2 regions of the Microbacterium gilvum genome follow, and region 2 is predicted to be linked to the other one. Evidence: predicted binding sites of a transcription regulator. Region 2 holds the regulator's gene; the other holds the start of a gene.

Region 1 (4,410 bases), on a different contig from region 2:
GGTGTCGCCACCGCCGGAGGCGCAGCCGGCGAGCACGAGCGCCGACGCCCCTGCCAACGCGGCGAAGCCCGTGAGAGCCTTCCTGGATCGAACCATGGGATGGGTCCTTTCTCGGTGATCCGGAGATCGGGTGGTAGCGGTGGGTGCCCCGCGACTGTGCGCGGCACGCTACCGATGCATTGCTACGAGGGTGTTTCGGTTTCCGCTCACAGGCGATACCCAGTGAGGCATCGCGACGCAATCGTTACCTGAGCGTCCCTCCGTCGGCACTGCTCATCCGCCGAGCCGGACGTCGTCCGCGTCAGGCGATGGGCTCCGCGACGGCGCGACGACTGCGGCGCGCGTGGCGCACCATGTCGACCGTGAGCACGACGAGCGCGACCCACACGATCGCGAAGCCGATCCAGCGCTCGACCGGCATGGGCTCGTGCAGGACGACGACGCCGCACAGGAACTGCAGGATCGGCGCGATGAACTGCAGCAGCCCGACGGTCGTGAGCGAGACCCGGCGCGCTCCGGCCGCGAAGAGCAGCAGCGGGATGGCGGTCGCCACGCCCGCGAGCGACAGCAGGATCGTGTGCCCGACGCTGACCTGCCCGTACGTGAGCCCCGTCGTCGCGGCCACGACGACGAGCTGCACGACCGCGATGGGCGCGAGCCACATCGTCTCGAGCGCGAGGCCGCTCACGGCGTCGACCGCGCCGCCGATGCGGTTCTTCACGAGGCCGTAGACGCCGAACGACGCCGTCAGGATGAGCGAGATCCACGGCACGGATCCGTACGCGACGACGATGACGATCACCGCGACGGCGGCGATGCCGATCGCCGCCCACTGCGCGGGGCGGACGCGCTCGTGCAGCACGAGCACCGCGAGGAGCACGGTCGTGATCGGGTTGATGAAGTAGCCGAGGCTCGACTCGACGACGTGACCCGTCTGCGTCGCGATGAGGAACGCCTGCCAGTTGACGTAGATGAGGAGCCCCGCGACGGCCGTCCAGAGCGCGAGCCGCGGATTCCGCAGCACGGCGACCATCCGCCCCCAGCCCCGCATGACCGTGAGGAGGAGCGCGCAGAAGACGAGCGAGAGGAGCACGCGCAGCGCGACGACCTCCCACGGGCCCGTGGGCTTCAGCCAGACGAAGTAGAGCGGCAGCACTCCCCAGAGCAGGTACGCGCTGAAGCCGTATCCCGTGCCCAGGGCCCGTTCGCGATCCGACGGGACGAGGGAGGGGGAGCTGCTCACCCGATCAGGCTATCCCCGCGCGGCGGGCCGTCGGCCGCGGGCGGCGGACGGGTGCCGCCGGAATCCTGCCAACCGCGGCGCGGCGTCGTCCTGCCGCGGCGCGGCATCGCCCTGCGGCGGACGGCGTCGTCCTGCCGCGGACGGCGGAAGGGCCCGACGCCGAAGCGCCGGGCCCTTCCAGAGAGGCTGTCGTCAGCGGACGACGACCGCGAGGACGTCGCGGGCCGAGAGCACGAGGTACTCGTCGGCGCCGAACTTGACCTCGGTCCCGCCGTACTTGCTGTACAGGACGCGGTCGCCGACGGCGACGTCGAGCGGAACGCGGTTGCCGTTGTCGTCGATGCGGCCGGGGCCCACGGCCACGACCTCGCCCTCCTGGGGCTTCTCCTTGGCGGTGTCGGGGATGACCAGACCGCTCGCGGTGGTCTGCTCGGCCTCGACCTGCTGGATGACGATGCGGTCCTCGAGCGGCTTGATGGAAACCGACACGGTTCACCTCTTCTTTCGTGTGCTTCGACGGAAGACTGAGTGTTCGCACTCTCATGGTGAGAGTGCTAACGCCAGTGTATGCCCGCCCCTGGCACTCTCGCAACGCGAGTGCCAATCCGTCGACACGGAGCGACACGGGAGAATGGTCACCATGGAACAGGGAGAACTCGACGCGCTGCTCACCTCAGAGGGGCTCGCGCTGCTCGACGCCCTCGACCCCGTCGAGACGACGGCCGACGTCGCGCGCGCCGTCTCCCGCCTCCGTGCCGCCGGGCACTCCCCCGACCTCGTATCGGCCGTGGTCGGGCAGGTGCGCCTGCGCTCGCGCGCCGCGGCGAAGTTCGGCCCGTTCGCCTCGCGCATGCTCTTCACACGCGCGGGCGTCGAGCAGGCCACGCGGATGGCCGTGGCCGCGCACCATGCCGCGCGCATGCGGCGGGCGGGGATGGCCCGGGTCGCCGATCTCGGCTGCGGCATCGGCGGCGACGCCCTCGCGTTCGCGGGCGTCGGGCTCGACGTGCTCGCCGTGGACGCCGACCCCGTCACGGCCGCCCTCGCCGCCTACAACCTGCGCCCCTTCGGCGATGCCGTCGAGGTGCGCTCGGCACGCGCGGAGGTCGTCGACGTCGCCGGCTGGGACGCCGTCTGGCTCGACCCCGCCCGCCGCACGGCCGGCCACTCCGAGACCCGTCGCGTCGCGGCATCCGACTACTCCCCCTCGCTCGACTGGGCGCATGCGCTCGGCGAGAGGATGCCCGTGGGCATGAAGCTGGGCCCGGCGCACGATCGCGAGTCGATCCCCGACGACGTCGAGGCGCAGTGGGTGAGCGTCGACGGGTCCACCGTCGAGGTCGTGCTGTGGTCCGGCGCGCTCGCCCGCGACGGCGTACGGCGCGCCGCGCTCGTGCTGCGCGGCGACGAGTCGCACGAGCTCACGGCGCCGGCCGACGTCGAGGACGAGCCGGTGCACACGCTCGGCGCCTTCCTGCACGAGCCTGAGGGCGCCGTCATCCGCGCGCGCCTCGTGGGCGACGTCGCGCGATCGCTGCAGGCCGGTCCGGTCGCGTCCGGCATCGCCTACCTCACGGGCGACGCGCCGCTCACGACGCCGTTCGTCACGTCGTTCCGCGTCCGCGAGACCCTGCCGGCCGACACGAAGGCGCTCGCGAAGGCCCTCCGTGCCCGCGGCATCGGCACGCTCGAGATCAAGAAGCGCGGCGTCGACCTCGATCCCGCCGAGCTCCGCAAGAAGCTCAACCTGCGGGGTGAGGAGTCGGCCACCCTCATCGTCACGCGGATCGACGGGCGCCGGACGGCCATCCTCGCCGACCGCGTCTGACCCGGGGCTCGCCCCGAACCCGGCGCGCCCCGAGAGTGGGTGGATCCCGCCGCTCACCGCCCGGGAGAGCGGCCGAGATCACCCACTCGCGTCCCCGTGCTACGGCACGGGCAGCTCGATCGCGGGAACCTCGCCGAGCTGATCGAGGATCCAGATCGCCCAGATCGCGCAGAAGGCGAGCGCGACGAGGCCGAACCCCAGCCCCCACCAGGCGAGGGGACGATCCGACTGGCGTCGCAGGAGCGCGACGAGCGCGAGGACGACGGCGACGACCCCCAGCGGCGCGACCCACGGCGTGAACCACGCCATGGTGAGCGAGAACATCCCGAGCGTCATCGACGGGCTCGAGACGGAGACGCGGCGACGGGCGCGCCGCCGCGGCGGAGGCACCGTGTTGAGCAGCTCGTCGTCGGCGAGCTGCGCGGCGTCCTCCGGCTCGGTCGTCATGACCGCCTGGCGACCTGGATGTCGGTGACCGGAAGCGTCGAGTCGGCGCCGAACTCGAGGCTCGACGGCGCATGGCCCGACTGGATGAGCTCGGACGCGAGCGTGGCGATCATGGCGCCGTTGTCGGTGCACAGGCTGAGCGGAGGGATGCGCACGGTGACGCCCGCGGCGGCGCCGCGCTCGAGCGCGACGTCGCGCAGGCGCCGGTTCGCGATGACGCCGCCGCCGAGCAGGAGCCGCGGCACGCCGAACTCGGCGCACGCGTCGAGCGCCTTCGTCACGAGCACGTCGACGACGGCCTCGCGGAAGCTCGCCGCGACATCCGCCATCGGGATGTCGTCGCCCGCCGCCTCGCGCTCCTCGATCCACCGGGCCACGGCGGTCTTCAGGCCCGAGAACGAGAAGTCCCAGCGGTGCTTCTCGCGATCGCTCGCGCGCGACAGCCCGCGTGGGAAGCGGATGGCCGTGGGATCGCCGCCGGCCGCCGCGCGGTCGATCTCCGGGCCGCCGGGGTACGGCAGGCCGAGGATGCGCGCGACCTTGTCGAACGCCTCGCCCGCGGCGTCGTCGACGGTCTCGCCGAGCAGCACGACGTCGCTCGTGAGGTCGCGGACGAGGAGCAGCGACGTGTGCCCGCCCGACACGAGGAGCGCCACCGTGGGGTACTCGAGCGGCGCGGCATCCGGCGTGAGGATGTCGGCGGCGATGTGCCCGACGAGATGGTTCACGGCGTAGAGCGGCTTGTCGAGCGAGACGGCGAGGGCCTTCGCGGCGCCGACACCGACCATGAGCGCGCCCGCGAGGCCCGGCCCGCTCGTCACGGCGACGGCGTCGACGTCGGCGAGCGCGACGCCCGCCTCGGCGACGGCCTTCTCGATCGCGGGCTGCAGCG
Region 2 (4,410 bases):
GCGACCTCGTCGTGGATCCGTCCACCGACCTCGGGGTCTACCTGCACGTCCCGTTCTGCCGGGTGCGCTGCGGCTACTGCGACTTCAACACCTATACCTCGGGCGAGCTGCGCGGCGCCCGGCAGGACGAGTACGCCGACACGGTCCTTCGCGAGGTCGCGCTCGCGCGCGGGGTGCTCGACGCCGCCGGCGGCCTCCGCCCCGCGCGCACCGTGTTCTTCGGCGGCGGCACGCCGACGCTCCTCCCTGCGGGCGATCTCGCGCGCATGCTCGACGGGGTGCGCGACGCCTTCGGGCTCGCGGACGACGCCGAGGTCACGGTCGAGGCCAACCCCGACACCGTCGACGGCGCGGTCGCGGACGAGCTCGCCCGCGCCGGCGTGACCCGGATGTCGGTGGGCATGCAGTCCGCCGTCCCGCACGTGCTCGCGGCGCTCGACCGCACCCACTCGCCCGCGAACGTGCGGACGGCCGTCGAGGCGGGCAGGCGCGCGGGGCTCGACGTCAGCGTCGACCTCATCTACGGCGCACCGGGGGAGTCGCTCGACGACTGGCGGGCGTCGCTCGACGCTGCGCTCGCGCTCGAACCCGACCACCTCTCGGCCTACGCGCTCATCATCGAGGACGGCACGAAGCTCGCCAGGCAGATCCGGCGCGGCGAGGTCCCCGCGCCCGACGACGACCTTCAAGCGGACATGTACGAGGCGGCCGACGCCGCTCTCGCCGCGGCGGGCTACGACTGGTACGAGGTGTCGAACTGGTCCCGCGGCGCGCAGCGCCGATCCCGTCACAACCTCGCGTACTGGCGCGGGACGGACTGGTGGGGCTTCGGTCCCGGAGCGCACAGCCATGTCGCGGGGCTGCGCTGGTGGAACGTCAAGCATCCCGCCGCCTACGCGCAGCGGCTGGCGGCCGGCGAGTCGCCGGCTGCCGGCCGCGAGCGCCCGGACGAGGCGTCGCGTCGACTCGAGCGCGTGCTGCTGGAGAGCCGCATCCGCGAGGGCCTCGCGATCGCGTCGCTCCCCGACGACCGCCGGCAGGCGGTCGCCGGCCTCATCGCGGACGGGCTCGTCGAGCCGGCGGACGCGCTGAGCGGGCGCGTCGTGCTCACGCTCCGCGGCCGCCTCCTCGCCGACGCCGTCGTGCGCGCGCTCACCGACTGATCGACGCGCGGCGCCGTCGGCCGACCGCCCGGCCGACGGATCGGTAGACTGGCACTCGGAGACGTCGAGTGCCAGGGAGAGGAGCGGGCATGGTCAGCGAACGCGGGCTCCAGGTGCTCCGCGCCATCGTGCAGGACTACGTCGACACCCATGAGCCGGTCGGAAGCAGGGCGATCGTCGAGCGCCACTCCTTCGGGGTGTCGGCCGCGACCATCCGCAACGACATGGCGCTCCTGGAGGACGAGGAGCTCATCGCCCAGCCGCACACGTCCTCGGGACGCGTCCCCACGGACAAGGGCTACCGCGTCTTCGTGGACCACCTGGCCGAGCTGCGGCCGCTCTCGACGGCGCAGCGCTCGGCGATCGCCTCGTTCCTGGGCGAGCCGTACGATCTCGACGACCTGCTCGCGCGCACCGTCCGCGTGCTCACCCAGCTCACGGGTCAGGTCGCTCTCGTCCAGTACCCCTCGTTCTCGCGCGCGAACATCACCCACGTGCAGCTCGTCGAGCTCGACCCGCAGCGCGTGCTCCTCATCATCGTGACCGACACCGGCCGGGTCTCGCAGCGGATCGCCGCGCTCCCGCAGGCGCTCGACGCGGAGGAGACCGCCACCGTGGCCACGCGGCTCGTGGCGCTCCTCGCCGGCCGTTCCGTCGCGGAGGCGGCGGACGGCCTCGAGCACGCGCGCGCCCAGGCGCCGACACCCGTGACGGCCGTCGACGCCGCCGTGCACGCCGTCGCGGCCGCCGCGGCGGAGGAGCTCGCGGAGTTCCGGCAGAACCGGCTCGTCATGGCGGGCGCCGCGACGCTGGCCCGCCGCGAGCACGACTTCCGCGGCAGCATCCACCCGCTCCTCGAGGCGATCGAGGAGCAGGTCACGCTGCTGCGGCTCATGAGCGAGATGGTGGCGGACGGCCAGGGGCTGTCCGCGAGCATCGGTCGGGAGAACGCCGCCTTCGGGCTCTCGGAGGCGTCGATCCTCACGAGCGAGTACGACTCCGCCATCGGCGCGGCGCGCGTGGGGATCATGGGCCCCACGCGCATGGACTACCCCCGCAACCTCGCGGCGGCACGGGCCGTGGCCCGCTACCTCACGAGGCTGCTGGACGAGGACGAGGGACGACGCTGACGCGTCGTCCACGAGGATGCAGCACGGGCGCCCCGCGCCCGCAGGAAGGCTGATGTGGCTGATCACTACGAGACCCTCGGCGTCGCGAAGGACGCATCGCAGGAGGACATCAAGAAGGCGTACCGCAAGCTCGCGCGCCAGCTCCACCCCGACGTGAACCCCGCGCCGGAGGCGGCCGAGCGGTTCAAGGACGTCACGCACGCGTACGACGTTCTCAGCGACCCGGAGCAGCGGCGCCGGTACGACATGGGCGGCGACGAGTCGCCGTTCGGCGGCGGGGCCGGGTTCGGCGGCGGGGCCGGGTTCGGCGGCTTCGGGGACATCTTCGAGACGTTCTTCGGCGGGGGCGGCGGCAGGGGCGGGCGTCCGCGCTCGCGCCGCGAGCGCGGACAGGACGCCCTCGTGCGCGTCTCCCTCGAGCTCGGCGACGTCGTGTTCGGCGCCCACCGCGACATCGAGGTGGACACGGCGGTGCTGTGCGAGACGTGCGACGGCTCGTGCTGCCAGCCCGGGACGAGCCCCGCGACGTGCGACGTCTGCGGCGGGTCGGGTCACGTCCAGCGCCAGGTGCGGAGCCTGCTCGGCAACATGGTCACGACGCAGCCCTGCGGCACCTGCCAGGGCTACGGCACGGTTATCCCGCACCCCTGCGCGACCTGCAACGGACAGGGGCGCGTGCGCTCCCGGCGCACGGTGTCCCTCGACATCCCGGCGGGAGTCGAGACGGGGCTGCGCCTGCAGCTTCCCGGCTCGGGGGAGGTCGGGCAGGCAGGGGGGCCGAACGGCGACCTGTACGTCGAGGTCACCGTCGCCTCGCATCCCGTCTTCAGCCGCGAAGGCGACGACCTCCTCGCGACCCTCGAGGTGTCGATGACCGACGCGGTCCTCGGCACCCGCACGACCATCGCGGGGCTCGACGGCGAGGTCGAGGTCGAGGTGCGGCCCGGCATCCAGTCGGGCGAGGTGCTCACCGTCAAGGAGCGCGGCATCACGGGGCTGCGCACCTCGCGGCGCGGCGATCTGCGCGTCGGCGTGCAGGTCGTGACCCCCACGAAGGTCGACCACAAGACGCGTCAGCTGCTCGAGGAGCTCGCAAGGCGGACGAAGGCTCCGGAGCCGCGCCTCGCCGAGTTCCACCAGGGACTGTTCTCGAAGCTGCGCGACCGGTTCCGGGGCTGAGCGGATGGCGCTGCACTTCCACGACGAGGGGGCCGGCTCCGTCGCGCCCGGCGGCCTCGTCGTCCTGACGGGCACCGAGGCGCACCACGCCTCGGCCGTGCGCCGTGTGCGCCAGGGCGAGCCCGTCACCGTCACGGACGGTCGCGGGGCGTGGCTCTCCGGCACATGCGAGGAGGTGTCTCCGCAGCGCGTCGCCATCCGCATCGGAAGCCGCGACGACCGTGCGGCGCCCGTGCCGCGCCTCGTCCTCGTGCAGGCGCTCGCGAAGGGCGACCGCGACGAGCTCGCCGTGCAGGCGGCCACGGAGCTCGGCATCGACCTCGTCGTGCCCTGGCAGGCGGCACGCAGCGTCCCGCGCTGGGAGGGCGCCAAGGCCGAGAAGGGGCGCACCCGGTGGGCGTCGATCGTCCGCGAAGCGGCCAAGCAGGCGCACCGTGCCTGGTTCGCGGAGGTGGCTCCCGTCGAGACGACGTCGGCTGTCGCGAGGCGCGCGGAGACGGCGAGGATGCTCGTGCTCGATCCGTGGGCGGAGGAGCCGCTCACGGCCGTCGACCTGGACGACACGCGCGACATCGTGCTCGTCGTCGGTCCCGAGGGCGGCATCGCCCCCGAGGAGCTCGAGCGGTTCGAGGCGGCGGGAGCCCGGCGCGTCCGCCTCGGCGACACCGTGCTGCGCACCTCGACGGCCGGCCCGGCGGCGCTCGCGGTCCTCGACGCGAAGCTCGGCCGGTGGTGACGGCGGTCACCGGAGCCGGCCGATCGTTAGACTCGTGGGCATGAGCGAGCCGACGATCTTCACGCGCATCCTGCAGGGCGACATCCCGGGCGAGATCGTCGCCGAGACCGACCGGGTCTTCGTCCTCAAGGACATCAGCCCGCAGGCGCCCCTCCACCTCCTCGTCATCCCCAAGACGCAGGAGTACCGCGACGTCGTCGAG

What was found. The regulator HrcA, encoded in region 2, represses chaperone genes, less so after heat shock. The targets are predictions, from matches to a motif close to TTNGCACTCGNNNNNNNCGAGTGCNAA.
Region 1: groES (co-chaperone GroES) is a predicted target of HrcA. The motif match lies at 1,821-1,847, and genes of this name have one in related genera.

Annotation. Positions count from the first base shown of each region.
Region 1 covers NZ_BAABKO010000004.1:154,835-159,244, reverse strand. Annotated here, with positions in the region: gene ABD998_RS11950 (ABC transporter substrate-binding protein) at 1-96, opposite strand, end outside; gene rarD (EamA family transporter RarD) at 302-1,243, opposite strand; gene groES (co-chaperone GroES) at 1,436-1,732, opposite strand; gene ABD998_RS11935 (class I SAM-dependent methyltransferase) at 1,884-3,071, shown strand; gene ABD998_RS11930 (hypothetical protein) at 3,171-3,518, opposite strand; gene tsaD (tRNA (adenosine(37)-N6)-threonylcarbamoyltransferase complex transferase subunit TsaD) at 3,515-4,410, opposite strand, start outside.
Region 2 covers NZ_BAABKO010000001.1:523,464-527,873, reverse strand. Annotated here, with positions in the region: gene hemW (radical SAM family heme chaperone HemW) at 1-1,163, shown strand, start outside; gene hrcA (heat-inducible transcriptional repressor HrcA) at 1,253-2,293, shown strand; gene dnaJ (molecular chaperone DnaJ) at 2,348-3,472, shown strand; gene ABD998_RS02700 (16S rRNA (uracil(1498)-N(3))-methyltransferase) at 3,477-4,208, shown strand; gene ABD998_RS02695 (HIT domain-containing protein) at 4,249-4,410, shown strand, end outside.